Linked DNA regions of Bosea vaviloviae. The protein of the gene in region 2 interacts with the protein of the main gene of each other region in a pairwise test. Links are inferred from orthologs where the notes say so. Each region holds a gene or a part of one and is shown on either strand. Other genes may lie near its edges. The genes, in order: cyoB, BHK69_RS04925 and dnaE.

Evidence for each region.
Region 1: the proteins of BHK69_RS04925 (region 2) and cyoB interact in binary tests that used the Escherichia coli proteins (3 or more experiments, as listed by UniProt). The link is inferred for Bosea vaviloviae from one-to-one orthologs.
Region 3: the proteins of BHK69_RS04925 (region 2) and dnaE interact in binary tests that used the Escherichia coli proteins (3 or more experiments, as listed by UniProt). The link is inferred for Bosea vaviloviae from one-to-one orthologs.

The regions. Positions count from the first base shown.
Region 1 is NZ_CP017147.1:2,059,508-2,068,755, reverse strand. Bases 2,129-5,054 are described here. They hold cyoB (cytochrome o ubiquinol oxidase subunit I), read right to left. Parts: upstream 4,619-5,054; coding sequence 2,639-4,618; downstream 2,129-2,638. Other genes in these bases: cyoA (ubiquinol oxidase subunit II), read right to left, coding at 4,660-5,054; cyoC (cytochrome o ubiquinol oxidase subunit III), read right to left, coding at 2,129-2,635. Also shown: BHK69_RS09715 (ATP-binding protein), read right to left, coding at 1-746; BHK69_RS09710 (SURF1 family protein), read right to left, coding at 787-1,530; cyoD (cytochrome o ubiquinol oxidase subunit IV), read right to left, coding at 1,632-2,006; more of cyoC, read right to left, coding at 2,003-2,128; more of cyoA, read right to left, coding at 5,055-5,829; BHK69_RS09685 (MFS transporter), read left to right, coding at 6,013-7,344; BHK69_RS09680 (caspase family protein), read left to right, coding at 7,513-9,248. UniProt on the Escherichia coli protein: Cytochrome bo(3) ubiquinol oxidase is the terminal enzyme in the aerobic respiratory chain of E.coli that predominates when cells are grown at high aeration.
Region 2 is NZ_CP017147.1:1,039,013-1,048,295, reverse strand. Bases 6,195-9,155 are described here. They hold BHK69_RS04925 (aminotransferase), read left to right. Parts: upstream 6,195-7,079; coding sequence 7,080-8,231; downstream 8,232-9,155. Other genes in these bases: BHK69_RS04920 (hypothetical protein), read right to left, coding at 8,263-9,155; BHK69_RS04930 (cobyric acid synthase), read right to left, coding at 6,195-6,710. In the rest of the region: BHK69_RS04955 (MmcB family DNA repair protein), read right to left, coding at 1-242; BHK69_RS04950 (MraY family glycosyltransferase), read left to right, coding at 571-1,596; BHK69_RS04945 (NAD-dependent epimerase/dehydratase family protein), read left to right, coding at 1,589-2,515; BHK69_RS04940 (nucleoside-diphosphate sugar epimerase/dehydratase), read right to left, coding at 2,442-4,403; BHK69_RS04935 (TetR/AcrR family transcriptional regulator), read right to left, coding at 4,464-5,060; more of BHK69_RS04930, read right to left, coding at 5,232-6,194; more of BHK69_RS04920, read right to left, coding at 9,156-9,283. UniProt on the Escherichia coli protein: Shows aminotransferase activity with methionine and histidine as substrates, and to a lesser extent also with phenylalanine.
Region 3 is NZ_CP017147.1:4,434,618-4,444,951, reverse strand. The notes cover bases 1-4,012. They hold dnaE (DNA polymerase III subunit alpha), read left to right. Parts: upstream 1-338; coding sequence 339-3,812; downstream 3,813-4,012. Also shown: BHK69_RS20280 (FkbM family methyltransferase), read left to right, coding at 4,022-4,717; pncA (bifunctional nicotinamidase/pyrazinamidase), read left to right, coding at 4,791-5,525; BHK69_RS20270 (helix-turn-helix transcriptional regulator), read left to right, coding at 5,535-6,227; BHK69_RS20265 (VOC family protein), read left to right, coding at 6,298-6,669; BHK69_RS20260 (EVE domain-containing protein), read left to right, coding at 6,680-7,120; BHK69_RS32245 (hypothetical protein), read left to right, coding at 7,254-7,670; BHK69_RS20255 (30S ribosomal protein S2), read left to right, coding at 7,916-8,920; tsf (translation elongation factor Ts), read left to right, coding at 9,099-10,022; pyrH (UMP kinase), read left to right, coding at 10,231-10,334. UniProt on the Escherichia coli protein: DNA polymerase III is a complex, multichain enzyme responsible for most of the replicative synthesis in bacteria. This DNA polymerase also exhibits 3' to 5' exonuclease activity. The alpha chain is the DNA polymerase catalytic subunit.

The DNA.
Region 1 (9,248 bases), 1.0 Mb from region 2 along the record:
ATCAGGATGCCGGTGACGATCGATTTGCAGCGGTCGATCTGGCTCTGCATCTCGCCGATCTCCTGGACGAGATCGGGATCGCTCCTGAAGACGGGCATGCGCTGCCAGTCGTTCAGGATGACCGAGAGCGTCGCCAGCGGCGTGCCGAGTTCATGGGCGGCGCCCGAGGCCAGCAGGCCCATCCTGACGATATGGTCTTCCTCCGCCGCACGCTGGCGCAGATCGGCGAGGTGAAAATCCCGGATGCGCAGGTTCCGGTTGATCCGCGCGATGAAGAAGACGAGCAGGCTCGCCGCCAGCACGAAGCAGACGAACATGCCCTGAATGTGCAGCGTCAGGAGCTCGCCGGCCAGTTCCGGCGGCAGCACGAGCGGCCGATAGGAGAAGATCAGCCCGATGAAGCAGCCGCTGGCGACGACGACCAGGAGCCTGGCCGCCCAGACCTCGAGCAGCACGGCGCCGAGCGCGATCTGCAGGAGATAGAGCGAGATGAAAGGGTTGCTCGCGCCGCCGCTGAGATAGAGCTGGATCGTCAGCGCGGTGACGTCGAGCATCAGTTCGGCGACGAGTTCGCTGTGATTGATCTCGGTGTTCTGCCGATGGCGCAGCAGGCTGACGACGTTGAGACCGACCAGGAACAGGATGACGCCGGCCATCTGCGGCACCGGCAAGGCGATGCCGAGCCAGAACTGCACGACCAGCATGGTCAGCACCTGGCCGCCGACGGCGAACCAGCGCAGCTGCACGAGTAGCAGCAGGTTCTTCCGGCTTGTGGTGTCCTGAACGCTAATGCTCGTTCTCCACTGCGCGCCGCAGCCGATACTCGCCGCGAATGACGAAGGCCGCCGCCGCGGCGAGCATGAGCGCCAGCGCGAACCAGGTCAGCGCGTAAACGAGATGACTATTCGCAAAGCGCAGCACTGTCAGCCCGCCGACGGGAAAGCCCGCCGGACCCTGCTTCGCATCGGCGTCGATGAAATAGGGCGCGACCTCGCCAACGCCGAGCTCGCGCGCTGCGGCGATCGCGGCGACATCGCGTGAATACCAGCGATCAACGGCGGGATCGTTGTGGCGCAGGAAGCCGCCTCCGGGTTCGCTCAGGCGCAGGAGGCCCGTGACCGTGACCTGCGCGATTGGAATCTGGCCATTCGACACGGAGGCCGGCCCGCTCAGTTGACTGCGCTGCTCCGGCGTGACGAAGCCGCGATTGACCAGCACCGTGAAACCCGCATCGGTGCGCAGCGGCGTCATCAGCCAATAGCCGCCGCCGCGCTCCGTCACCGCCTGCACGAAGGTTGCGCGACCCTGCTGGAAAAGCCCGCTCATCTGCACGCGCCGGTATTCGTCGTCGGCGATCGTCGTCCAGCCCGCCGAGCCGGGAGCGGGCACCGGCGCCGCATGGATGCGGCTCTCGACGCGGGCGATCAGCGCCTGCTTCCAGCCAAGGCGCTGAACCTGCCAGATGCCGAGCGCCAGGAAGCCTGTGACGCCGATGAGGGCGACAATGCCGAGACAGACGAGCAGGCCCATCGAACGCGGCCTGCGGCCCCGCCCGCTCGCCGCCCCATCGCCGTCGTCACGCGCGCGCTCGTCCAGCGTAGCAGGCACTCCCTGCCGCCTGGCCGTGCGTGTCACGGCATCTGGCTCATGTCGTGGCCGGGCATCATGTTGGTGTTGAGGTGGTACATCACCCAGAGCGAACCGGTGAGCGCGATGACCACGAGGATGATCGTGAAGATCAGCGCCAGCATCGTCCAGCCCCCTTCCGAGCGGCCGTTCATGTGCAGGAAGAAGACCATATGCACGACGATCTGGACCACGGCGAAGGCCATGATCACAAGCGCCGTCGCCTGCTTGTTGTCCAGGACGTTGTTCATGACCAGCCAGAACGGGATCGCGGTCAGCACGACCGAGAGCAGGAAGCCGGTCAGATAGCCGCGAAACGAACCATGCGCCTCGACCTGATCGCCATGACCGCCGTGATCGCCATGCGCTTCGGAGCTCATCGCAGCATTCCCGTGAGATAGACGAAGGTGAAGACGCCGATCCAGACGACGTCGAGGAAGTGCCAGAACATGCTCAGGCACATCAGGCGACGGCGGTTGGCCGCGATCAGCCCGTGCTTGGCGACCTGCACCATCAGCGTCACCAGCCAGATCGTGCCGAAGGTCACGTGCAGGCCGTGGGTGCCGACGAGGGTGAAGAAGGCCGACAGGAAGGCGCTGCGCTGCGGCGTCGCGCCGATCTCGATCAGGTGGTGGAACTCGTAGAGCTCGATGCTGAGGAAGGCGAGGCCGAACAGGCCGGTAACCGCCAGCCAGGCCTGGGTCGCCGCGACGCGGCCCTTCTCCATGGTCAGCATGGCGAAGCCATAGGTGATCGATGAGAGCAGCAGCATCGTCGTGTTCAGCGCGACCAGCGGCAGATCGAACAGGTCCTTGGGCGAGGGCCCCGCGGCATAGTTGGCGCCGAGCACCCCATAGATCGCAAACAGCACCGCGAAGATGAGGCAGTCGCTCATCAGATAGATCCAGAAGCCGAGCGCGGTGCTCGAGCCTTCCGGGTGGTCGTGCTCGTCCTTCAGATAGAAGACGGTCTCGGCGTCTTCCCGCACAGAGATATCGGCTGTCGTCATGGCTCAGGCTCCCGCGCCGGCCAGGAGGCGGGTACGCTCCGCTTCCGTGCGCACCACCTCCTCGACAGGGATGTGGAAATCGCGGTGGTAGTTGAAGGTGTGGGCGATCGTCACGACGAGCAGCGCCACGAAGCCGAGCGCGGCCAGCCACCACATGTACCAGATCAGGCCGAAGGCGACGGCCATGCTCAGGCCGGCAAGGATGATCCCGGTCGGCGTGTTGCTCGGCATATGGATCGCCCTGTAGCCGTCGAGCGGGCGCTGGTAGCCGCGGCGCTTCATGTCCGACCAGGCGTCATTGTCGTGGATGATCGGCGTAAAAGCGAAATTATAGGCCGGCGGCGGCGAAGCGGTCGCCCATTCCAGCGTCCTGCCGTCCCAGGGGTCGCCGGTCGTCTCGCGCAGCTTGTCCCGCCTGAGGATGCTGACGCCGATCTGCACGAGGAAAGCGACGATGCCGAGCAGGATCAGGAAGGCGCCGAAACCCGCGATGATGAACCAGATCTGCAGGGACGGGTCGTCGAAGACGCGCATCCGGCGCGTCACCCCCATCAGGCCCAGGATGTAGAGCGGCATGAAGGCGAACCAGAAGCCCACCACCCAGAACCAGAAGGAGAGCTTGCCCCAGAACGGATCGAGCTTGAAGCCGAAGGCCTTGGGCCACCAGTAGACGATGCCGGCGAAGAGCCCGAACAGCACACCGCCGATGATGACATTGTGGAAATGGGCGACCAGGAACAGGCTGTTGTGCAGCACGAAGTCGGCCGGGGGCACCGCCAGCAGCACGCCCGTCATGCCGCCGACCGTGAAGGTCAGCATGAAGGCGAGCGTCCACATCATCGGCAGTTCGAAGCGGATGCGGCCGCGATACATCGTGAACAGCCAGTTGAAGATCTTGGCGCCCGTCGGGATCGAGATGATCATCGTCGTGATCCCGAAGAAGGAATTCACGCTCGCGCCGGAGCCCATCGTGAAGAAATGGTGCAGCCAGACCAGATAGGACAGGATGGTGATGACGACGGTGGCGTAGACCATCGAGGTGTAGCCGAAGAGGCGCTTGCCCGAGAAGGTCGAGGTCACCTCGGAGAAGATGCCGAAGGCCGGCAGGATCAGGATGTAGACCTCCGGATGGCCCCAGATCCAGATCAGGTTCACGTACATCATCGGGCTGCCGCCGAAGTCGTTCGTGAAGAAGTTGGTGCCGACATAGCGATCGAGCGAGAGCAGCGCGAGGACCGCCGTCAGCACCGGGAAGGCCGCGACGATCAGGACGTTGGTGCATAGCGACGTCCAGGTGAAGACGGGCATCTTCATCATCGTCATGCCCGGGGCCCGCATCTTCACGATGGTGCAGACGAGGTTGATGCCCGACAGCAGCGTGCCGATGCCGGCGACCTGCAGCGCCCAGATGTAATAATCGACCCCGACATCGGGGCTGTAGCCGATGCCCGAGAGCGGCGGGTAGGCGAGCCAGCCGGTGCGCGCGAACTCGCCGACGAAGAGCGACATCATGACGAGGACGGCGCCGGCCGTCGTCATCCAGAAGCTGAAATTGTTGAGGAAGGGGAAGGAGACGTCGCGCGCGCCGATCTGCAGCGGCACGACGAAGTTCATCAGCCCGGTGACCATCGGCATCGCCACGAAGAAGATCATGATCACGCCATGGGCGGTGAAGACCTGATCGTAGTGATGCGCGGTGAGATAGCCTTCCGAGCCGTTGAAGGCCATGGCCTGCTGCAGGCGCATCATGATCGCGTCGGCGAAGCCGCGCAGCAGCATGACGAGACCCAGCACCATGTACATGATGCCGATCTTCTTATGGTCCACGCTGGTGAACCATTCGCGCCAGAGATAGCCCCAGACGCGAAAGTAAGTCAGCGCGCCGACGACGACGATGCCGCCGAGCACGACCGCGGCGAAGGTCACGAGCAGGATCGGCTCGTGCAGCGGGAACGACTCCAGCGTCAACCGGCCGAAGATCATCTTGAGGAGAGCGGAAACGTCAGGCACCGGACTATCTCGCTTCAGGAATTGGATGGGTGGCCCGGGCTGGAAAGCAGCAGCGAGTCCAGGCGACGGAGCGAGAGATTGGGCAGGGGCAGGCCAGCGCCGCGGATCGCGCTCGCCCTGGGCGCAGCCGACATCGCAGGCGCCCGTGCCTGCATCGCCTCGGCCTCCTCGGTGGTGCAGACGCTGAGCACATAGCTCGGATCTGCGCCGAAGACCGCGCCTCGGCGGGCATATTTGTCGTAGGAGAGCGGTAGCGTATTGGCGATGCCGGCCAGGCCGAGCCCGCCCTTGGCGTCGACGGCGGCCATCTCGTTCATGCACATCTTGCCGGGCTCGACGCACATGTTGAGGATGGCGTTGAAGAGCTTCGGATCGACGTTCGTATAGCGGCGCACCGGATCGTTCTCGCTCGGCCGCTCCAGCTGCAGATAACTGGCGCGATCGAGCGTCGCTCCCGCCGCCTTCGCCTGCGCGATCCAGCCGTCGAAATCGGCATCAGTCAGCCCGTGGAACGCGAAGCGCATGCCGGAGAAGCCGGCGCCGCTATAATTGGCCGAGAAGCCCTGATAGCGCCCCGGCCGGTTGATCACCCCGTGGAGCCGCGTCTGCATGCCGGCCATCGCATAGATCTGGCCTGCGAGTGCGGGAACGTAGAAGGAGTTCATCACCGAGGAGGAGGTGATGCGGAAGCTGATCGGCCGGTCGACCGGGGCTGCGAGCTCGTTGACGGTCGCGACCCCGTATTCCGGGTAGATGAACAGCCATTTCCAGTCGAGCGCGACGACGTTCACCTCGAGCGGCTTGGCCGTCTGCGGGACCGGGCGGCCGGCCGCGATGCGCCCGAGCTGGCGATAGGGATCGAGCAGATGGGTGCCCATCCAGGTCAGCGCGCCCAGGCAGATGATGATCAGCAGCGGCGCCGACCAGATCACCAGTTCGAGCCCGGTCGAGTGGTCCCAGTCGGGCTCGTAGCGCGCCTCCTTGTTGGAGTGCCGATAGCGCCAGGCGAAGAACACCGTGAGCGCCATCACCGGTATGATGATCAGCAGCATCAGGATGGTCGAGATGACGACGAGGTCGCGCTGCTGCGCAGCCACATCCCCCGCCGGAGCGAGCACGACGAAATTGCAGCCGCCCAATAGCGCGAGCAGCGGCAGTACGGCGATGATCCGGAAACGGCTCACGGCACCAACCTGTCAGCATTAATCTGTGGGGATGAGCGCTAGCGGCTGAGCATCAAGCCGAACATTGGACAATTTGCCCAATCCCCGCCTAGCCTGTCATCGGTCAGAAGGGCATGAGTGAAAAGCGGACTGCCGTCAGGCTACGGGCCGGCGGATCGCCAAACGATGCGAGCTCGGGCGCACATGTCAACGACACCAACGACAGCGGAACGCGACGCCAGGATCGTCAACGCGCGCCACGGCGAGATCAATCCGGGCGAGATCGCGATCGGCGTCGTCATCGGCCGGACCTCCGAGTTCTTCGATTTCTTCGTCTACGCGATCGCATCGGTGATCGTGTTTCCCAAGCTCGTCTTCCCCTATCTCGATCCCCTGACCGGCACGCTGTATTCCTTCGCCATCTTCGCCCTGGCCTTCGTGGCGCGCCCGCTCGGCACCGTCATCTTCATGGCTGTCGACCGCGCCTATGGCAAAAGCGCCAAGCTGACGATCGCGCTGTTCCTGCTCGGCACTTCGACCGTGGCCATCGCCTTCCTGCCGGGCTACGGGCAGATCGGCGCGGCCTCGATCTGGCTTCTGGCGCTCGCGCGCATCGGCCAGGGCATCGCGCTCGGCGGTACCTGGGACGGGCTGGCCTCGCTGCTGGCCCTCAACGCCCCCGGCAAATATCGCGGCTGGTATGCGATGATCCCGCAGCTCGGCGCGCCGCTCGGGCTGATCGTGGCGAGCGTGCTCTTCGCCTTCTTCGTCGGCAATCTCTCGGCCGAGGATTTCTTCAGCTGGGGCTGGCGCTACCCGTTCTTCGTCGCCTTCGCGATCAATGTCGTGGCCCTCTTCGCCCGGCTGCGCATGGTCACCACGCCGGACTACCAAAAGCTGTTCGAGAACCGCGATCTCCACCCCGCGCGTATCCGTGACACGCTGCGCAGCCAGGGCGGCAGCGTGTTGATCGGCGCCTTCGCGCCGCTGGCGAGCTTTGCCATGTTCCACATGGTCACGGTCTTTCCGCTGTCCTGGGTCTTCCTGTTCACGCAGGAGGGGCCGGCGCGCTTCCTGATCATCGAAGCCGTCGGCGCCGTCTTCGGCATCGCGGCGATCGTCGCCTCGGGCCTGATCGCGGACAGGATCGGGCGGCGTTCCCTGCTCGGCGGCTGCGCGGTGGCGATAGCCGTCTTCAGCGGGTTCGCGCCGCAATTGCTCGACGGCGGCGTGGTCGGCGAGACGGTCTTCATGATCGTCGGCTTCGTGCTGCTCGGCCTCTCCTTCGGCCAGTCCTCGGGCGCCGTCGCCTCGAGCTTCTCCCCAGGCTTTCGCTATACCGGCTCGGCGCTGACCTCGGATCTCGCCTGGCTCTTCGGCGCGGGCTTCGCTCCGCTCGCAGCCCTCTTGCTCTCGACCCAGTTCGGTTTGATTTCCGCGGGCGCCTATCTGCTCTCGGGCGCGGCCTGCACCTTGGTCGCGCTACGCCTCAACCAGAGATGGGAAAGACGCAAGCCCGAGGCTCCTCAAGTCTGACGCAGTCGGCAACTCGGCAGAGCCGGCCGTCTTCGCTTACGATGAACCGATTCCGGTTCCAAAACCTTCCCTATATTCGCCTGGATTTGGCCGCACTTCATTCAATCCCGGTTCATGGCGCTGCTTCGACATTGCAGTGCTCTGACTTGTCCTTGCCGGGAGGGCGCAATGCCTGGATTCCATCTCCTGCGACTGGTGGTCGTCGCGCTCTGCGTCGCCGTAGGTTTCAGTCCCAGCCAGGCCCAGCAGTTCGAAAAGCGGATCGCGCTGGTCATCGGCAACGGCGCCTATCAGGCGAGCCCGCAGGCAACACCGGCCAATGATGCCGGCCTGATCGCACAGACCTTGCAAGCCGCCGGCTTCGATGTCGTCGGGGCGCGTGACCTTGACACCGCGACGCTGCGCTCCTCGCTGCGCGAATTCTTGGACAAGGCTGGTGCCTCCGGGCCCGACACCGTCGCGCTGGTCTATTTCGCCGGCAACGGCCTGCAATTCGAGGGCGAGAACTATCTCGTCCCGGTCGATGCGCGGATCGCGCGCGACGCCGATGTGCCGCTCGAGGCGGTTCGGCTGAGCGACCTCACCAAGCCCTTGGCGGCCTTGCCCTTGAAGGCGCGCATCGTCGTGCTCGACGCCGCCTATGCCAATGGCTTCGCTAGATCCGGGCAGCCCCTCGCCGGCGGCCTGGCCCTGATGCAGCCGGACCCCGGCACATTGCTCGCCTTCAACGCCGCGCCAGGCACGATCGGCCCCGACAACAAGGGGCCCTACGGCGCCTATGCGACCGCCCTTTCCGAGATGATCAAGGAGGGCGGTCTGCCGCTCGACGACCTGTTCGAGCGCGTCCGCCTGCGCGTCGACGCCCTGACGCATGGCGCCGAACTGCCCTGGCAGGTCTCGCGCGTGCAGGCACCGTTCCTGTTCTTCGAACGCAGCCAGGCCGCCCCGCAAGCGCAGGCCAGCCGCTTCTCCGAATTGCGCTCCAGGCCGATCCGCGATTTCGACGCCGGCGAGGCTTATCTCGCGGCTTTGGCGCGCGACACGATGCGCGGCTATCTCGATTTCCTCGCCGCCTATTCCAGCGACCCGCTCGCCAAGCGCGTGCGCGCCATCGTCGCCGCGCGCCGCGAGGCCGCGACCTGGCGCGAAAGCGCCTTCGCCGACACGCCCGATGCCTATTGGTCCTATCTGCGGCGCTATCCGAGCGGCCCCCATGCCTATGATGCGCGCCGCCGCCTCACCCATTTCGCGGCCGTGCTGGAGCCGCCGGCCTCCTTCGCCATGCTCGCCTATGACGTGCCGCCGCCCCCGCCGGAGGAGGTCGTCTATGTCGAGCGCCCGGCCGTCTATTTTGCGGACCCGATCTACGATCTGCCGCCCCCGCCGCCGGTGCCGGTGTTCTTCCTGCCGCCGCGGCCGGCCTATTTCGTCGACCTGCCACCGCCCGCGCCGCCTGCCGTCGCCTTCGTGCTGCCGATTCCGGTCTATCACCCGGTTCCGGCCTGGATCGAGCGTCCAGCCTATGTCGCTCCGCCGCCGCTCAATGTCGTCAATGTCAACATCCACAACACGGTGGTGATCAACCAGGCCAATCAGACGGCGATCGTCACCAATCCGGCCGGCCAGCAAGTTGCGCCCATCCCCGCCAACCTATTGCCGCCGCAGCCGGCCGCACCGACGCCGCCGCCCGGCAACGGCCCATCCAATTTGATCCAGGCGCATCCGGTCGCGAGCGCCGCGATAGCCGCCGCGGCCGTCGCATTGCCGACTGCAGCGGCACTGCACGCGGCAGGACAGCGGGCAAGACCTTCTGACGCTCCAAGGCCCGTCAACGCCCCGGGCCAGCCGCCGGTCGCGGCACCCCAGGCGGCCGCGCCAAACCCGGCTGCGCCCATCAACAACGC
Region 2 (9,283 bases):
CGATAATCCGGCCATTTGCCGTCGACGCGGTAATCCTCGACCCCGGATTTGACCTCGACCACGAGCAATTCACCCGACGGCGAGAGCGCGACGATGTCGCCGCGCCGACCATTGGCGAAGGTCATCTCCTTGACGATGGCGTAGCCGCGCTCGCGCAGATGCCGGCCCGCGCCACGGCAGACGGCGCGGGTGATGTCGGGCCGCGTCGGTGGCGGGTTCAGGCGGGCGTCGGTCAGGGACATGGCCCCATGTTCCCTGTTTGTGCCCGGCGCGGCAAGTCGAAATTTCTTTCAGCAGGTGTGTTGGAGCCCGACTGCCACGCTGCCATCCTCGCCGAAGCGCGTCATGGTCGGGCTTGACCCGACCATCTCCTAAACCAGAGCACTCTGGTCATGAGATTCTCGGGGCCAAGTGTTGTCTTGAGAGATATCGCCCGAGAGTGACGCTCTACGATGGATCCGGGACGACCTGCGGTCGCCCAGGATGACGGCGCGCTCTGTCTTGAAACGTGAGGCGCGACGATCATCACCCTCTAGGCATTTGCTTCGACTTGCTTATGGTGCCGCCGCCTTGGACAGCTTTCTCGCCCCCCTCCTGATCCTGATCGCCGCGGCCGCCATGTCGGCCGTGCTTTGCGTCGCCTTGCGGCCGCTGCTCACGCGCTATGCGCTGGCGCGCCCCAATGCACGCTCCAGCCACAGCATCCCAACGCCGCAGGGCGGCGGGATCGCGGTCCTGGCCGGAGCTTTCCTGGCGCTCGGCCCCGGCCTTCTGCTCGGCCCACTCCCGGCCGGGGCGCAAAACGATCTCCTGCTGGTCGGCGCTGCTGCGATTCTGCTCGCCATCGTCGGCGCCTGGGACGATATCCGGCCGTTGCCGGCGAGCCTGCGGCTCGTGCTGCAAGCGGCCTGCGTCGGGCTCGTCGTCGTCTATGCTGCGCCGGGCCTGCGGCTGTTTCCCGGTCTCATGCCGCTTGTGCTGGAGCGAGCACTGGCGCTGCTGGCCGGCATCTGGTTCGTCAATCTCGTCAACTTCATGGACGGGATCGACTGGATCACCATCGCCGGCATCGTGCCCCTGACCGGCGCCCTGGCGCTGGCTGGACAGGCGGGCGCGCTCGATCTGGGCAGCGGCTGGCTGGCGGCGGCGCTCTGCGGCGGGCTGATCGGCTTCGCACCCTTCAACAAGCCCCGCGCCCGGCTCTTCCTCGGCGATGTCGGCTCGCTGCCGATCGGCCTGCTCACGGCCTATCTGCTCTACAGGCTCGCCGGAAGCGGCGCTTTTGCGGCGGCACTGATCCTGCCGCTCTACCATCTCTGCGACGCCACCCTGACACTGCTGCGCCGATTGGCGCGTGGCGAAAAAATCTGGGAGGCGCATCGCTCGCATCTCTACCAGCAGGCGACCACGAACGGCTTCAGCGTGCTCGGCATCGTCACGCGGATCGCCATCCTGAACCTGGTCCTGATCGCGCTGGCCGCGCTCAGCCTGCGTATCCCCGGCCTCTGGGGACAACTCGCCTGCCTTGCAGTGGCACTGCTGCTGACCGCGGCTCTGCTGCGCGCCTTTGCCCGCCCGAAGGCCACCCATGGCTGAGCCGCGTATCCTCGTGACCGGCGCGAGCGGCTTCGTCGGACCACATGTCGTCGCGGCGCTGCGCGATGCCGGCTATCGCCTGCGACTGACGCAGCGCCGCGCCACCGCGGCCCCACCCGGCATCGAAACCGTCGTAACGGGCGACATGAGCGCGCCCATCGACTGGCGAGCCGCGCTGGAAGGCGTCGACCATGTCGTGCATATGGCCGGGCTCGCCCATGCCGGCCCCGGCCTCGATGAGGCGCTCTACCGGCAGATCAACACGCAGGCGACGCTGGATCTCGCTGAAGCCGCCAGGCAAGCGGGCATCGCGCGCCTGATCTATCTCTCCTCGATCAAGGCGCTGAGCGGGGCTTTCGACGGACCGCCCTTACGCGACGACGACAGCCCGGCGCCCGACGACGCCTATGGCCGCTCCAAGCTCGCCGCCGAGCAAGGCCTGGCCGGGCTCGATCTCGACTGGGTGAGCCTGCGCCCGGTTCTGATCTACGGGCCGGGCGTGAAGGCCAATATGGCGGCGCTGCTCAGGCTCGCACGCCTGCCCTTGCCCCTGCCGCTCGGCGGGCTCAACGCGCCGCGCTCGCTGCTGGCGGTGGAGAACCTGGCTGAAGCGATCCTGTTCGCACTGACGCCGGCCTGCCCGTCCCGCAGGAGCTATATCGTCTCGGATCCCGAGCCGATCAGCGTCGCGGAGATCATCACGGCGATGCGGGCGGGCCTGGAGCGCAAACCCGGACTGATTCCCGTGCCCGCACGATGGCTCGGCCTTGCCGCCCGTCTTGCCGGCAAGCAGGACGCCTTCGCCAAGCTGAGCGGCGGGCTCATCGCCGCGCCGGACGCTCTGCTCAGGGCCGGTTGGCGGCCGCGGGTCGCGATACCGGCAGCTCTGGCCCGGCTTGCGGCTTCGCCCGCAGCCTGAAATCGGGGATCGCCTCGTCGAGGATGGCCTCGGCGGCGGCGCGCTCGTCATTCTTGATGCCGACTTCGAGCCGCGCCAGCCAGCCCTGCATGCGCGAACGCCCGGCGAAGATCGGCTTGGCCGCCATGACGCCGTCGAGCCCCGTCTCGGCCTTGGGCTCGTCGCGCGCGAACAGGATCTCGTTGAGGCGCTCGCCCGGCCTGACGCCGGTGACCGCGATCTCGATATCGATGCCGGGCTCATAGCCGGCCAGCCGGATCATCCGCTCGGCCAGGTCCATGATTTTGACGGGCTGGCCCATCTTGAGGATGTAGACGGCGGCGCGCTCGGCCTCGGGCTCGTCGCCGCGTGCATGCGAGGCGGCGGTCAGGACGAGATCGCAGGCCTCGCGGATCGTCATGAAATAGCGGATCATCTCCGGATCGGTCACCGTCACCGGACCGCCGCGCTCGATCTGCGCCTTGAATTTCGGCACCACCGAACCGACCGAGCCCAGCACATTGCCGAAGCGCACGGCGACCAGCCGCATGCCGGCGGCGGCGGCGACGAACTCGGCATCGCGCGACTGGACATACATCTCGGCGAAACGCTTGGTCGCGCCCAGCATCGAGACGGGCTCGATCGCCTTGTCGGTCGAGATCAGCACGAAGATCTTGGCGCCGGCCGCGATCGCGGCGTCCGTCACATTCACCGAGCCGAAGACGTTGGTCTTGATGCCTTCCGTCCAGTCGGCTTCCAGATAGGGCACATGCTTCAGCGCCGCCGCGTGGATGACGATGTCGGGCGCGAAGGCGGTGAAGAGCGGCGTGATGCGGGCGCGGTCGCGCACATCGGCCAGCGCGCCATTGACCACGGTCTGGTGGCCCTGGGCGATGAGCTCCTCGGTGATCTGGAAGAGCGCAGGCTCCGAGCTCTCGACGATCAGCAGTTCGGCGGCGCCGAAGGCGGCGCAACGCAGGCAGATCTCGGAACCGATCGAGCCGCCGCCGCCGGTGACCAGCACGCGCTTGCCCTTCAGGAAGGAGCCCAGGCGCTCGCGATCGATCGTGACCGTGGGGCGAACCAGCAGATCCTCGATCTCGAGCGGTGCGAGCTCGGTGTCGCGCATGCCCTCGCCCAGGCTGTCGACGCGCGAAATCGGCAAGGCGAGCTTGCGCGTGCGCGCCAGCCATTTATCGGGCTCGGCTTCGGGAACAAGCGCGCTCGCCGTTGCGACGATGCGGCGGAAAGGCTCGCCGCGCTCGGCGGCGTCCAACGCCACCGTCTCGATCTCCGCCAGCAGGCCCAGCACCGGAACACCGCGGATCGACTGGCCGAGATCATCCGCGCGCGGCGACAGGATGCCGGCCGGCCGCAGATTGCGCATGGTGCCGGCCTCCATGGCGCGGATCACCATCTCGACCTCGACGCCGCGCCCGAGCAGCAGCGCCGGCAGGGTCTGGCCGCGCTGCGCCAAGTGCTTGGAGCGGGAGTATTTGAAATAGCGATAGGCGAGCCTGGGGCCGCCGAGCAGCGCGTTCTGCACCAGCCAGTAGAGCGCGATGGTGATCTTGCCGAAGAAGAACGTGCCATAGAGGTTCGGCGCAACCAGGACATAGTCGGCCACGAGCAGGGTCAGGCTCAGGATCGAGACCGCCTTGACGATGTTCGACAGGTCCGGCAGCGAGGCGAAGCGCCATTTCGAGCGGTAGAGCGAGAAGAACCAGTAGACCAGCCCGGCATAGGCGACGAAGAACGGCAGGCCGCGCGGCAGCAGCCTGAGATGCTCGGCGAGCTGCCAGTTCTCGAAACGGATGACGAAGACGAGCCAGATCGCCAGCGCCGTGACCACGAGATCATGGACGATGACGGCGAGCTTCTTGAGATTCTGTTTGGAGAAAGAGGCCATGGCAGGCGGGGTATCCCGCTCCCCGGAGGGCTTGTCAACGCAAGCGGAGGCCGGAGCCGCTCAAGCGGCGCCGACCGGCGGCTCCAGCGCGGCCATGATGAAGTCGATCATCTCGTCGATGCTGGGCCCCGGCATGCGCGAGCATTGCGACATCAGCAGCGGGTGATGAAAGCGGATCATCGCCGTGCGGATGCAGCGGGTGGCCTCACCGGGATCGACCTTCCGGAACGCCCCGCTCTCGACGCCCTCAGTGACGACCTTGCACATCAAGGCGTCGAACCGGGCGATATGGCCCAGGATCGCGTCCCAGCTCTCCTCCATTGCCGCGCAGACCATCTCATGCATGCGCTGCTGGTCGGCATAGCGGGCCTGGTTGATGCGGTAGGAGGTCTGCAGCATGTCGCGCAGGCGGTCAGTCACCGGCCGGTCCTGAGCCGCGATCTCAGCCAGCGCCGCTTCGTGCTCGCCCTTGTAGCGCGCCAGCACCGCCTCGTTGATCGACTTCTTCGAATCGAAAAAGCGATAGACGTTGGCCGGGCTCATGCGCAGCGATTTGGCGATGTCGGCAACCGTCGTCTTCTGGTAGCCGATGTCGCGAAAGAAGCGCTCGGCCGTGTCGACGATGGTTTGCCTGGTATCGCGTTCAGGATGGCTCAACGCGGTTGTCCGATGTGCTGATTGGCAGGCAGTCTTCGGAATTTGTTGGTATGACGAATTTCATCATTCGTCAACTTCATGACAGACAAAGACTTTAGCCGATTTGTGCAAGGTGCCGATTGCACATTCTTGCCGCCGATCGCCCCCGGACAGCGGGCGATTGCACCCGGCTCAGGCGAATCCGGCCCTCTGCCGCGCCAGCGCCAAAAGCGCCTCGACATCGAGATGGGCCGCCAGATGGTCCGCCAGCCGGTCGAGCGTGGCATCGACATCGGCCTCGTAGGAGAATTCAGAGGCAACGCCGCCGACCGCCGCAAGCCAGGCCGTGCGGACCGGATCGGCCGAGAAGACGCCATGCAGATAGGTGCCGACGACGCGGCCATCCGGGCTCGCTGCACCGTCAGAGCGGGTACCGACGCGAAACGGCGCTCTTGCGGTGTCGGCGCCCTGCGTGCTGCCGAGATGGATCTCATAGGCGCGGCCGCTGGCACCGCTCGCCGCATGGGCGATATCGACCTCGCGCACGGTCTTCTCGCGATCGAGCACCGTTTCGACATCGAGCAGGCCCAGCCCCGCAGCTTCGCCGGCCGGCCCCTCCAGGCCGAGCGGATCGCGCACGACACGGCCCAGGATCTGATAGCCGCCGCACAGGCCCAGCACATGCCCACCACGCCGCCGATGCGCCAGGATGTCGATATCCCAGCCCTCGCTGCGCAGAACGGCGAGATCGCGCAGCGTCGTCTTGGAGCCGGCAAGGATAATCAGATCCGCGTCGCCCGGCAGCACCTCGCCACGCCGGACCAGGACGAGATCGACGCCGGGCTCGGACTTCAGCGGATCGAGATCATCGAAATTGGCGATGCCCGGCATCACTGGAACCGCGATCTTCAGGCCGGCGCCGGGCTTGCGCGCGCCCGAGCGCAGGTCGAGCCCGTCCTCCGCCGGCAGCCTCGCGGCTTCCGCGAACCAGGGCACGACACCCAGGCAGGGCCAGCCGGTCGCGGCCTGGATCGTCTCGACGCCGGCGCGAAACAGGCTGGCGTCGCCACGGAAGCGGTTGATGGCGAAGGCCCGGAGCATGGCGCGATCGGCCTCCTCCAGCACCGCATGCGTGCCAACGAGGCTGGCGATGACGCCGCCGCGATCGATGTCGCCGATCAGGATCGCAGGCACGCCGGCCGCACGGGCGAAGCCGAGATTGGCAATGTCGCGCGCGCGCAGATTGGTCTCGGCCGGCGAGCCCGCGCCTTCGACGATGACCAGATCGGCCCCAGCGCATAATCGCTCGAAGCTTTCCAGCACCTGAGGCAGGAAGTCGCCGCGCCTGGCATAGTCGCCAGACGCCAGATGGCCGGCGACACGCCCCTGCAGCACGATCTGGCTGCCGGTCTCGCTTTCGGGCTTGAGCAGCACCGGGTTCATGTCGACATGGGGCGCGATGCGGGCGGCGCGGGCCTGCAGGGCCTGGGCGCGGCCGATCTCGCCGCCCGGCGTCGCCGCCGCATTGTTGGACATGTTCTGCGGCTTGAATGGCGCGACCTTCAGCCCGCGATCGGTGAAGAGGCGGCAAAGCCCCGCGACGATCAGGGATTTCCCGACATTGGAGCCGGTGCCCAGGATCATGATTGCGGGGGTGCGCGCTAAGCTCATGCGCTGTGATTAGAGCATGCCCGCGCAAAGGGGGAGCCGGTTTTCGGCATCATGCCCGCACCGTCGCCGAGAGCTGCAGGCAGTAGCCGCAGCAGTCTCTGAAGACGCGGTGCAAAAAAGGGGGGTCACCGGTTCACGCCAATATCCCGCAACGTCAAAGGGGCGAAGCCGCCGCGGGCGCCCGTCGTGAACCGGCTTGGACAGATAAGCATTGATCGCTGACGAATGTCAACATTCATCACTCCATATTCCGCCGGGCCAATCCACGAATCCTCGCTTGACCATCCGGGATGCGCTGCGGCCCATGGCATGGTAGAGGCCCTGCCTGCTTTCGCCCAGAACAGCTTCGCTCGAGCCGGCCCGATGACGATGAACCCGATCTTCTCCGCCCTGCAGACCAGCGTTTTTGAGGTGATGTCGCGGCTCGCGCGCGAGACCGGCGCCGTCAATCTCGGCCAGGGCTTTCCCGATGACCCCGGCCCCGAGGATGTCCGGCGCAAGGCGGCCGATGCGGTCATCAATGGCTGGAACCAATATCCGCCGATGATGGGCCTGCCCGAGCTGCGCCAATCCGCCGCAACCCATTTCAAGCGCTGGCAGGGGCTCGATCTCGACCCCGACGCCGAGGTGATGGTGACCTCGGGCGCAACCGAGGCGATCGCCGGCGCGCTGATGGCCCTGATCACGCCGGGCGACGAAGTCGTGCTGTTCGAACCGATGTACGACGCCTATGTGCCGCTGGTGCGCCGCGCCGGGGGCATTCCAAAATTCGTGACGCTGACGCCGCCGGCCTTCGGGCTGAGCGAGGAGGCGCTCGCCAAGGCGTTCTCGCCGAAGACCCGCGTCGTGCTGTTCAACAACCCGCTGAACCCGACCGCGACGATCTTCAGCGAGGCCGATCTCGATCTGCTCGCCGCTTTCTGCGTCCGGTTCGATGCGGTCGCGATCTGCGACGAGGTCTGGGAGCATGTCGTCTTCGACGGCCACAGGCACAAGCCGATGCTGTCGCGGCCGGGCATGCGCGAGCGCACGGTGAAGATCTCCTCGGCCGGCAAGGTCTTCTCGCTGACCGGCTGGAAGGTCGGGATGGTGATGGCGGCGCCGAACCTGATGCGGGTGCTGGCCAAGGCGCATCAATACATCACCTTCACCACGCCGCCGAACCTGCAGGCCGCCGTCGCCTACGGACTCGGCAAGGATGATTCCTATTTCGAAGGCATGCGCGCCGATTTCCAGCGCTCGCGCGACCGTTTCGCCGCCGGCCTGACAGGGCTGGGCTTCAACGTCCTGCCCAGCGTCGGCACCTATTTCCTGAATGTCGACATCGGCGCGCTGGGGGAGAGCGACGATGTCGCCTTCTGCCAGCGCCTGGTCATGGAAAACGGTGTCGCGGCGATTCCGGTCAGCGCCTTCTATGCGGAAGGAGCGGTCAAGACCGTGGTGCGCTTCTGCTTCGCCAAGCATGATTCGACCCTGGACGCCGCGCTGGAGCGGCTGGCCGATTGGCGAAAAGCGGCCTGACGGCCACTTGCGGGGGGCGGAAGCCCCGCTCTCAAGCCTTGTTCAGCGCCTCGACCAGCGCGCCGGCCTTGATCAGGCGCGCCTCGAGATGTTTGGCATTGGCGGCGAAGCCGGCCGAGCGCATGGCCTCGATGGCGACGGCGATCTGCGTCAATGCCTGCCTGGCGAGAGCCGCGTCCTTGCGCCGTTCCGCAAGCCGCATCATCGGCAGCGCCTGATTGGCTGAACTCGTCGCCCAGAGCAGCGGCACGCTCTCGCGCCGACGCTCCTCAAGAGCTGCGGCGAAGACGGCGATCGCCTCCTCGAATACGACCGGATCGCGGTAGCGCTCGCCCATGGCGACAAGCACGCCGCCCATCTGGTCCTGCAGTTCGGCCCAGCGCAAAGGCTCCCGGGCGCGGTCAACCGCCTTGGCAACCCGGTTGAAACCGTTGAAGGCGCGCTCGAGCAGAGCGAGGTCGTTGCGGCGTCCGCCGAGCGCGGCGCGGGCGCGCGAGATCATGTGCTCGGCCTCAAGCCAGCGCGCCTCGTCGCGGTTGCGATCCCAGACGGCGAGGACCGTGGCGAGCGCCGTGACCGCTTCCTCCAGCAGCGCATCGTCCTCGCGCGATTCACCGATCGTGACGGCAAGCCGGCCGAAGCGGACCGTCAGCGCGTGCCAGAGGAGCGGCGCTTCGTCGCGGTGGAGGTGCTCCACCCCCGCCCGGCAGCGCGCAAGCGCCTCGACACGGAGATCTTCCATGCCGGCAATCTCGGCGAGAGCTTCAAGTGTGGCGGCGAGCGCGTCCTGCGCGCCAGCGAAAGCAACCGTGTCCTCCAGGCTGTCGAGCCCTTCGAGCAAACGGTGCAGCACGGTCACGGCGGCATCATAGCCGTCGCGCCCACCGAAATCCTCGCTGAGCCGCGCCAGCGCCTTCGCCTGGGCGAGCGCGACAGCACGGCTGCGGTCGACATCGGCGAGGCCGATCAGGGCGGACGCCTCGCCATAGCGGCCAGCGGCCTCGCGATAGGCCTCCGGCGTCGTTCGCAGGAAGCTGATTCCCGCGCGGTCG
Region 3 (10,334 bases), 3.4 Mb from region 2 along the record:
AGCCGCAAGATTTTGTTAACTGCCATTCATATGTGCAGAACGGAGCTGACCTATAGGCATTGACGAGAACAAAACATGAATTAAACTGGACATAGAGAGAACACAGGAGATGGACATGATCGCTGCGCGCAAACTGGTCGTTGGCTTGGCCGAAATCCTGTCGCTTGGCCTGTTCCTCGGCATGATCTGGATCTGGGCGGCGCTGATGGCGGGGCCACGCGTCTGACCTATCCACAGCGCGGCATGCCACCGCCTCGACGCCTGCCCCGCAACCGCTTCATATGACGCTGGCGCGACGCTGCGAGTCGCGCCCTGAGCAGCGGGCAGGCGAGGGTGGAATGAGTCGAGAATCCGGCGAGGCGCGCATTCTGTCGGAGGTCGGCTTCGTCCATCTTCATGTCCATTCGAGCTATTCGCTGCTCGAAGGCGCGATGACCGTCTCCACCATCGCCAAGATGGCTGCCGGAGACGGGCAGCCGGCACTGGCGCTGACCGACACCAACAACCTGTTCGGCGCGCTCGAATTCTCGGAGAAGCTGGCGAGCTCCGGCTTGCAGCCGATCGTGGGCGTGCAGCTCTCGGTCGATTTCGCGGATGAAGCCGAGGGCGGCCGCAAGCCCGTGCAGCAGGACATACCGCACATCGTCCTGCTCGCGATGACGGAAGGCGGCTACGGCAACCTGATGAAGCTCGTCTCCGAGGCCTGCCTGGCGGCTGGCGGCTCGGGGCAGCCGATCTCGTCGCTGGAGCGCCTGGCGGCGCATCATGACGGGCTGATCGCCCTGACGGGCGGTTATGGCGGTCCGCTCGACCTGGCGCTGCGGGCCGGGCAGACGCCACAGGCGAAAACCCGGCTCGACCAACTCGCCGCCATTTTCGGCGACCGGCTCTATGTCGAGATCCAGCGCCATGAGCGCGAGGGGCAGGCCGCGGTCGAGGCGCATCTGCTGCGGCTCGCCTATGATGCCGACCTGCCGATCGTCGCCACCAACGAACCCTTCTTCGCAAAGCCTGGCGACTTCGACGCTCATGACGCGCTGCTGGCGGTCGCCGCCGGGCGTCTGGTTTCCGACGGCGAACGCCGCCGCGTCACGCCGCTGCATCAGTTCGCCAGCCGCGCCGAGATGAAGCGGCGCTTCGCCGACCTGCCGGAGGCCTTGAGCGCGACCGTCGAGATTGCGATGCGTTGCTCCTGGCGCGTCGGCCTGCGCAAGCCGATCCTGCCGCGCTTCGGCGCGGAAGGGAGCGACGAGGCGGAGGAGCTGGAAGCACAGGCGCGCGCCGGCCTTGCCGCGCGGCTCGCCAAGCACGGCCCGGCTTCCGGCTATACGGTCGAGGACTATGAGAAGCGGCTCGATTTCGAGCTCTCCATCATCACTCGGATGAAGTTCCCGGGCTACTTTCTGATCGTTGCCGACTTCATCAAGTGGGCCAAGGATCACGGCATTCCGGTCGGGCCCGGCCGCGGTTCGGGCGCGGGCTCGCTCGTCGCCTATGCGCTGACCATCACCGACGTCGATCCGTTGCGCTTCGGCCTGCTGTTCGAGCGCTTCCTCAACCCCGACCGCGTCTCGATGCCGGACTTCGACATCGATTTCTGCCAGAACCGGCGAGAAGAGGTGATCGACTACGTCAAACGCCATTATGGCGAGGAGCGCGTCGCCCAGATCATCACCTTCGGTACGTTGCTGGCGCGCGGCGTGCTGCGCGATGTCGGCCGCGTTCTGGAAATGCCTTATGGCCAGGTCGACAAGCTGACCAAGCTCGTGCCGCAGAATCCAGCGAAGCCGATTTCGCTGGTCGATGCGATCGCGGGCGAGCCCAAGCTGCAGGAAGCGGCTGCGGAGGAGCCGATCGTCGCGCGCCTGCTCGAGATCGGCCAGAAGCTCGAAGGCCTGCATCGCCACGCCTCGACCCATGCTGCCGGCGTCGTCATCGGCGACCGCCCGCTCGAACAGCTCGTCGCGCTCTCGGTCGATCCGCGCACCGGCATGCGCGTCACCCAGTTCAACATGAAATGGGTCGAGCAGGCCGGGTTGGTGAAGTTCGACTTCCTCGGCCTCAAGACGCTGACTACCCTGGAGACGGCGGTGAAGCTCATCGCCCAGCGCGGCATCGCGGTCGACCTCGCGAGCCTGCCTTTCGACGATCCCAAGAGCTACGAGATGCTGGCGCGCGGCGAGGTGGTCGGCGTGTTCCAGGTGGAAAGCGCCGGCATGCGTCGTGCGCTCGTCGACATGAAAGCCGACCGGATCGAGGATCTGATCGCGCTGGTCGCGCTCTACCGGCCGGGCCCGATGGATAACATCCCGAGCTATTGCCGCCGCAAGCTCGGTCAGGAAAGCCCGACCTATCTGCACCCCAAGATGGAGCCTATCCTCGCCGAAACGCACGGCATCATCGTCTACCAGGAGCAGGTGATGCAGGTCGCCCAGGCGCTCTCGGGCTATTCGCTCGGCGAGGCAGACCTGCTGCGCCGCGCCATGGGCAAGAAGATCAAGGCCGAGATGGACGCCCAGCGCGACCGTTTCGTGCGCGGCGCCGTCGAAGGAGGCATGACCAAGGATATCGCTTCCGAGATCTTCGATCTTCTGGCGAAATTCGCCGATTACGGCTTCAACAAGAGCCATGCGGCCGCTTATGCCGTGGTGGCTTTCCAGACCGCCTATCTCAAGGCGAATTATCCGGTCGAATTCCTCGCCGCCTCGATGACGCTCGATATGGGCAACACCGACAAGCTCAACGAATTCCGCCGCGACGCCGAGCGCCTTAACATCAAGGTTCTGCCGCCCGCGATCAACCGCTCCGGCGTCGAGTTCGACGTTGCCGATGGCGCGATCCATTATGCGCTCGGCGCGATCAAGGGCGTCGGGCGGTTTGCGGTCGAATCCGTCGTCGTCGCGCGCCGCGCCGGCGGCGATTTCAAGGATCTCGCTGACTTCGCCCGGCGGATCGACACCAAACTGGTCAACCGCCGTACCATCGAGGCGCTGATTGCGGCAGGCGCGCTGGATGCGCTGGAGCCGGAGCGTGCCCGGGCCATGGCGGCGATCGACGGCATGCTGGCACTCTCCAACCGCACGCGTGACGAGGCGGCGGCAGGACAATCCGATTTCTTCGGCGGCGGCATGGTCCAGGAGGCTTTCCGCATCCCGCCCGTCGAGCCGTGGTCACCGGCCGAACGGCTCAGGCGCGAGCATGACGCGGTCGGCTTCTTCCTCTCCGGCCATCCGCTCGACGATTACGAGCACGTGCTCAAGCGCCTGCGCGTGCAGCGCTATGCCGATTTTGCCCAGACAGTGCGCGCCAACGGCACTTCGGTCGCCAAGGTCGCCGTTTCCGTCATCGACAAATCGGAGCGGCGGACGAAATCCGGCTCGAAGATGGGCATCGTCAACCTCTCCGATCCGAGCGGCCAGTTTGAAGCGATCCTGTTCTCGGAGGGGCTGCAGCGCTACCGGGACCTGCTGGAGCCGGGCAGGGCGCTGGTCCTGCGCCTTTCTGCCGTGCTCGACGGCGAGGAGGTTCGGCCCCGCATCGAGGATGTCGAGGTGCTGGACGATCTCGCCGCGCGTCAGAAACAGGATCTGCTGGTCTATCTGCGCGACGACAAGGCGCTGGCCTCGATTGCCGAACGTGTCCGTCCGCGCAGCGACGGCATCAGGGCCGAGGGCAAGATCGCGCTGGTGATGATCCTGAACGACGGCGCGCAGGAGGTCGAGATCGAATTGCCGGGGCGCTATCCGGTCAACCAGCAGATCGCCAATGCGGTGCGCGCCGCGCCCGGCGTGGTCAGCGTCGAATTGCGCTGAAGAGGCGCGAAAGCTGCCTGGGATCGGGTGGGTTTTCGCCTGCGCGATCGGCCGGTGTGTTACCGGCCTTGTGCTGAGCTGAGAGCAATGCTTTCAAATGCAGCGGGAAAGCGTTTTCATCCGGGTGCGAAGCCGTTTCTCACCAGAGGGATGGAGCGGACCTGAATGCCGGGGGGCCTGTCGTGAATCATTATATCGCGCGCATTCCGATGAGCCTTGCGGTGCCCGAAGCGATGCACTGGGCCATCAAGGACGTGCTGGAGGGCGAGTACGAGGCGGGCTATGACGGCGTCGGCCTCGATATCCTCGATATCGGCGCGAATGTCGGTTCTTTTGCGCTCTGGGCAACGGCGCGCTGGCCGGGCAGCGTGGTGACTTCCTACGAACCACATCCCGGCACCTTCGAGTTCCTGAAGCGCAATACGCATCAGCGCCGTGATATCGTCATCGTCAACGCGGCTCTGTTTCCTGGCGGACAGAAGACTGCGAGCTTTGTGAGCCGCTTCGCCGGAGACGGCGAATCCGGACTGGCGTCCTATGCCGGCGATACCTTCGTGGCGGGCGCCATGGTCGAGCGCTACGAGGTCGCTGTCGTGGATCCCGCCAGCCTGGCATCACCGGACATCGTGAAAATCGATATCGAGGGCGGCGAGGGCGATGTGCTGGATCATATCGATCTGTCAAAGACTTCGCTGGTATTGCTGGAGTACCAGAATCGCAAGAACCGCATCCAGCTGGAAGCCCGCCTGAAAGCGGATTTCGACCTGATCGACACCCATGAGCACTCCTGGGATCCGCTGCTCGAACAGCGCTGCTACCGGCCCGATCTGGCGGGCGACGTTTATGGGCGCATGTTTGCAGCCCGTAAGGGCGTGACACGCATGAGGCGCACGGCTGAGGGATGAGCGATGGTGCGCCGCGCCGCTGTGAGCGCTCCGGCCTGACTTGCGGGATTGGACAAGGATGGGGAACGTTTCCATGCTGAATTCCATTGTCGTCGATCGTCGCAGCCTGATCGCGGGCGCGACGGTGCTGAGCATCGCCGCCGCGGTCCGGCCGCTATGCGCACAAGCGCAGGAGAAACCGATGATCGACGCCCGCACCGCGCTCATCGTCGTCGATGTGCAGAACGATTTCTGCCCGGGCGGCAATCTCGCCGTGACCAGGGGCGATGAGGTCGTCGCGGTGATCAATGCGCTGGGCAAGCATTTCGAGACCATCGTCCTGACGCAGGATTGGCATCCCGCCGGCCACTCCTCCTTCGCCACGAGCCATCCCGGCAAGAAGCCCTTCGAACTGATCCAGATGCCTTATGGCCCGCAGGTGCTGTGGCCGGACCATTGCATTCAGGGCAGCAAGGGCGCCGAATTCCGAGCCGATCTCGATCTGCCCCGCGCCCAGACCATCGTCCGGAAAGGCTACCGGCCGGAGATCGACAGTTATTCGGGCTTCGTCGAGGCCGACCGCAAGACGCCGACGGGCCTGGGCGGATACCTCAAGGAGCGCGGCGTCACGCGCGCTGTCGTCGTCGGCCTCGCCACGGATTTCTGCGTAAGCTGGACGGCTCAGGACGCAGCCAAAGCGGGGCTGGAGACGCTGGTCGTCGAAGAGGCCTGCCGCGCGATCGATCTCAACGGCTCGCTCGCCAAGGCCTGGGCGGATATGGCGGCGTTGGGGATCAAGCGGATCAAGGCGGCGGATTTGCCGGGCTGAAAGCTTTACATGTCGCGCTCGCAGCGCCTGCTCGATCTGGTTCAGGTGCTGCGCCGGCATCGCAGGCCGGTCAGCGGCCGCAGGCTCGCCGAGCAAACCGGCATCAGCATCCGCACGCTCTATCGCGATATCGCGACCTTGCAGGGGCAGGGCGCGCCGATCGAGGGGGAGCCCGGCCTCGGCTATGTGCTGCATCCGGGCTTCATGCTGCCGCCGCTGATGTTCACGGAAGACGAGATCGAGGCGCTGGTGTTGGGTTCGCGCTGGGTTGCGGACCGGGCCGATGAGCGCCTGGGCGCGGCGGCGCGCGACGCCATGGCCAAGATCGCGGCGGTTCTGCCGGCTGATCTGCGTGAGCGCGCTGAGGCTTCGGCGCTGCTCGTCGGGCCCGGCGCGGCGATCAGCGAAGGCCGCATCGATCTCGGCCTCATCCGCAAGGCCATTCGCTCTGAACGGAAGCTCGCCATCCTTTATCGCAATGGCAAGGAGGCGCGCTCGGAGCGCGTGATCTGGCCTTTCGCGCTGAGCTTCTTCGATCATGTCCGGATCGTCGTCGCCTGGTGTGAATTGCGGCGGGGGTTCCGGCATTTCCGCGCCGACCGCATCGCCGAATTGACCGCGCTGGAGATGCGCTATCCACGCCGCAGGCTGGCGCTCCTCAAGGAATGGCGCGAGAGCGAGGGCATCCCGCCGCCGGAATAACAGACACTGCCGGAAATTGGCAGCATCGGCATCTAGTGTGACGAGGCCTTCCAAGAACAGGAGCCCCCCGATGCTGGATGCCAATTTCATCATTCTCTATGTCGACAGCCCGCTCGCGAGCGCCCGGTTTTACGCCGACCTGCTCGGCCGCGAGCCGCTCGATTCGTCTGCGACCTTCGCGATGTTCGCCTTGCCGTCGGGCATCATGCTGGGACTGTGGTCGCGCCACACTGTCGAACCTGCGGCGGGGGCGGCTGGCGGCGGCGCGGAGATCGCCATGACGGCCACTGATGCCGCTGCTGTGGATGCCGCCCACGTCGACTGGGCGGCGCGGGGGCTGGCCATCCTGCAAGCGCCAACGGATCTCGATTTCGGCCGCACCTTCGTGGCGCTCGACCCCGATGGCCACCGCCTGCGGGTCTTCGCGCCCGCGCAGGCGTGAGGAGGTCTCGATGAACGGGCACTGGATTGCGGTGGCTGCCGCCGAGCATGTCAGGCGTGGCCTTTCCGGTGGATTCATGCAGGTTTGCCACGGCAAGGGCGCACCGTTGCGGCGCATCAAACCAGGTGACCACGTCGTCTATTATTCGCCGACCGCCACATTCGGCGGCTTGGACCGGCTGCAGGCGTTCACGGCGATCGGGACGGTGCGGGAGAGGGAGCCATACCGAGCCGATATGGGCAATGGCTTCCAACCTTTCCGACGCGATGTCGATTGGCTGGAGGCGCAGGAGGCGCCGATCAGGCCGCTGCTCGACCGATTGCATCTGACCGCAGGGCAGCGAAATTGGGGTTATCAGCTCCGTTTCGGGCTGCTTGGTGTCGAGACACATGATTTCGAGATCATCGCCTCGGCGATGTCGGCTCATGCGGTAAATGCAGCTTCGCTGTAGTGCTGTTTCCCCGCAGAGCTCTCAGTATTGCTGGCTAAGCATCTCTCTGTTGCATCACGAGGCGCGCGAGGCTAATCAGGCGGCGGGTGCGGGAGCTAAAGCATGAAGATCATGCTGAGAATTATAACCAAGGATGGCCGAGATGACATCTCCTAAGAATTTTATTTATATTGTCGGCGCGAGTGCTTTCCTGGCTTCGGGCGCATCGGCGTTGGCCCAGACCCCTACCCAGGCCGACCAGCTCAAGCTCGCCTATCAGGCCGGGCGAAACCAGCTCGGTATTTTGAGCTATTGCAACGACAAGGGCTTCGTCGGCACCGACGTCCTCGACATCCAGAAGAAGTTGCTCGGCATGGTGCCGGTTCCCGCCGACAAGAGCGGTGGCGACTCGGCTGAAGCCCAGGGCCGCACCGGCACCATCGCGGCATGGGCATCCAACAGAATATCGAGACGATCGCCAAGGCGCAGAACGCCACGGCTGAAACCTACTGCAAGCAGATCGGCGCTGTGGTCACGCAGATGGGCGCAGCCCTGCCAAAATAAGGCTTGATCGCCTTCGACAGAACGCGACGCCCCCGACCCTGCGCAACGAGCTTGCGTTGCGGGTCGGGGCATTTGTGCGGTTTGTGATCGCACCAGCCGGCTAACGCCTTGCATTCCCGCGTCATCCCCTGTATGGCGCAGCCCATCCCACATGGGGAGCATCGCTTCATACTCGAAGCGTTCCGGTGACTTGGCAGCTTATGCCTCGTTCATTCGCACCCCAGAGGCTCAACCGGAAGGAATTTTGATACCATGGCTCTGCCAGATTTCTCTATGCGCCAGTTGCTCGAGGCCGGCGCGCATTTCGGCCACCAGTCGCATCGCTGGAACCCGAAAATGTCGCCCTACATCTTCGGCACGCGCAACAACATCCACATTCTTGACCTGTCGCAGTCGGTGCCGATGCTGTCGCGCGCCCTGCAGGCGGTCTCGGATACCGTCGCCCGCGGCGGCCGCGTCCTCTTCGTCGGCACCAAGCGCCAGGCGCAGGATTCGATCGCCGACGCTGCCAAGCGCTCGGCTCAGTATTATGTCAATTCGCGTTGGCTCGGCGGCATGCTGACCAACTGGAAGACCATCTCGGCTTCGATCCAGCGCCTGCGCAAGGTTGATGAGCTCCTCAATGGAGGTGGCACCGGCCTGACCAAGAAAGAGCGCCTGATGCTGGCGCGCGAGCGCGACAAGCTCGAGCGCGCGCTCGGCGGCATCAAGGACATGGGCGGCACGCCCGACATGGTCTTCGTGATCGACACCAATAAGGAAGCACTTGCGATCAAGGAGGCCCAGCGCCTCGGCATCCCAGTCGCCGCCATCATCGACTCGAACAGCGATCCGGACGGCATCACCTTCCCGGTTCCGGCCAATGACGACGCTGGCCGCGCCATCGCGCTCTATTGCGATCTGGTCGCGCGCTCGGCCATCGACGGCATCTCGCGCGCTTCGGGCGACCATGGCATCGATCTCGGCGCCGCCGAGGCCCCGGTCGTCGAGGAGGTTGTCGCTGAGCCCGCCAACGATGCCGGCCCGACCTTCGAGCTGCTGACCGCGCCGCGCGGCGCGCCGGACGATCTCATGAAGCTTTCCGGCATGGGCCCTGAGCTCGTCCAGAAGCTCAATGATGGTGGCCTGTTCCATTTCTGGCAGTTCGCTGCGATGTCGCCTGCCGATGTGACCAAGGTCGATCACGACCTGAAGCTCGCCGGTCGCATCGAGCGTGACGGCTGGGTCGCCCAGGCGCGCGATCTCGCCGACGCGTGATCTTAATTCCGCGACGCGTCATCGGCGCGTCGCGAAAGCGCATTCTTCAATGATGCGAGACGAGCGCCGGCGGCCGGAAACGGAGCGTCGGCGTTCTTCCTTCAAGTGATGTTTCGAGACGAATTGCGCGGCTGGCCCCGATGAGGGCGCAGTCCGCATGACAATAAGGACAAGGCAAATGGCAGCGATCACCGCCGGCATGGTGAAGGAACTCCGCGACAAGACCGGCGCGGGCATGATGGACTGTAAGACCGCGCTCAGCGCCGTCGACGGCAACATCGAGGCCGCGATCGACTGGCTGCGCACCAAGGGCCTCGCCAAGGCCGCCAAGAAGGCCGGCCGCGTCGCTGCCGAAGGTCTCGTCGCCGTTGCGATCGTCGGCCATAGCGGCGTTGTCATCGAGCTGAACTCGGAGACGGATTTCGTCGCGCGCAACCTCGAATTCCAGGCGCTCGCTCATGGCATCGCCAATGTCGCGCTTGAGCGCGGCGGCGACGTCGATGCGGTGCTCGCCCATCACTATCCCGGCGGCGGCACGGTTTCCGAGGCGGTTGCCAACGCCATCGCCACCATCGGCGAGAACATGACGCTGCGCCGCGTCGCCTCGCTGAAGGTTTCGGCCGGCCTGATCGGCTCCTATGTCCATGGCGCGGTCGCCGACGGCCTCGGCAAGATCGGCGTCATCGTCGCGCTGGAATCGACCGGCAACACCGACGAGCTCGCCGTGCTCGGCCGTCAGCTTGCCATGCATGTCGCGGCGACCAACCCGGTTGCGCTCGATCTTGCTTCGGTCGATCCCGAGGTGCTGGCTCGCGAGAAGGCGATCCTGGCCGAAAAGAACGCCGGCAAGCCCGCCAATGTGCTCGAGAAGATCACCGAGAGCGGCCTGAAGAGCTACGCCAAGGAATATTGCCTGCTCGAGCAGGCCTATATCCATGACGGCTCGAAGTCGGTCGGCCAGGTGCTCAAGGAGCTCGAAGGCAAGGTCGGCGCTCCGGTGAAGCTCACCGGCTTCGCGCGCTTTGCGCTCGGCGAAGGCATCGAGAAGGAAGAGCAGGATTTCGCGGCGGAGGTCGCAGCCGCCGGCGGTACGACGGGCTGAAATGCCGGTTGACGATTGAGAAAAAGGCCGCGCCCAGCGCGGCCTTTTTTGTAACAAGATGGCTGCGGATACGAATCGAGTTCGCGTTGGAGCATCGGCCCGAAAAGTGGGAACCGGTTTTCGGGACAAGCCGATGCAAGATCAAAGCCCTACAGCATCAGATCGAATACGATATTCGACCTGATGCTGTGGCCAGGGAGACGAATCCGTGAGACCTAAACGCGTCCTTGTGAAGCTCTCCGGCGAAGCCCTTGCGGGACAAGCGGGATCTGGCCTCGACGGCCACACGCTGACAGCGCTGGCGGCTGACAT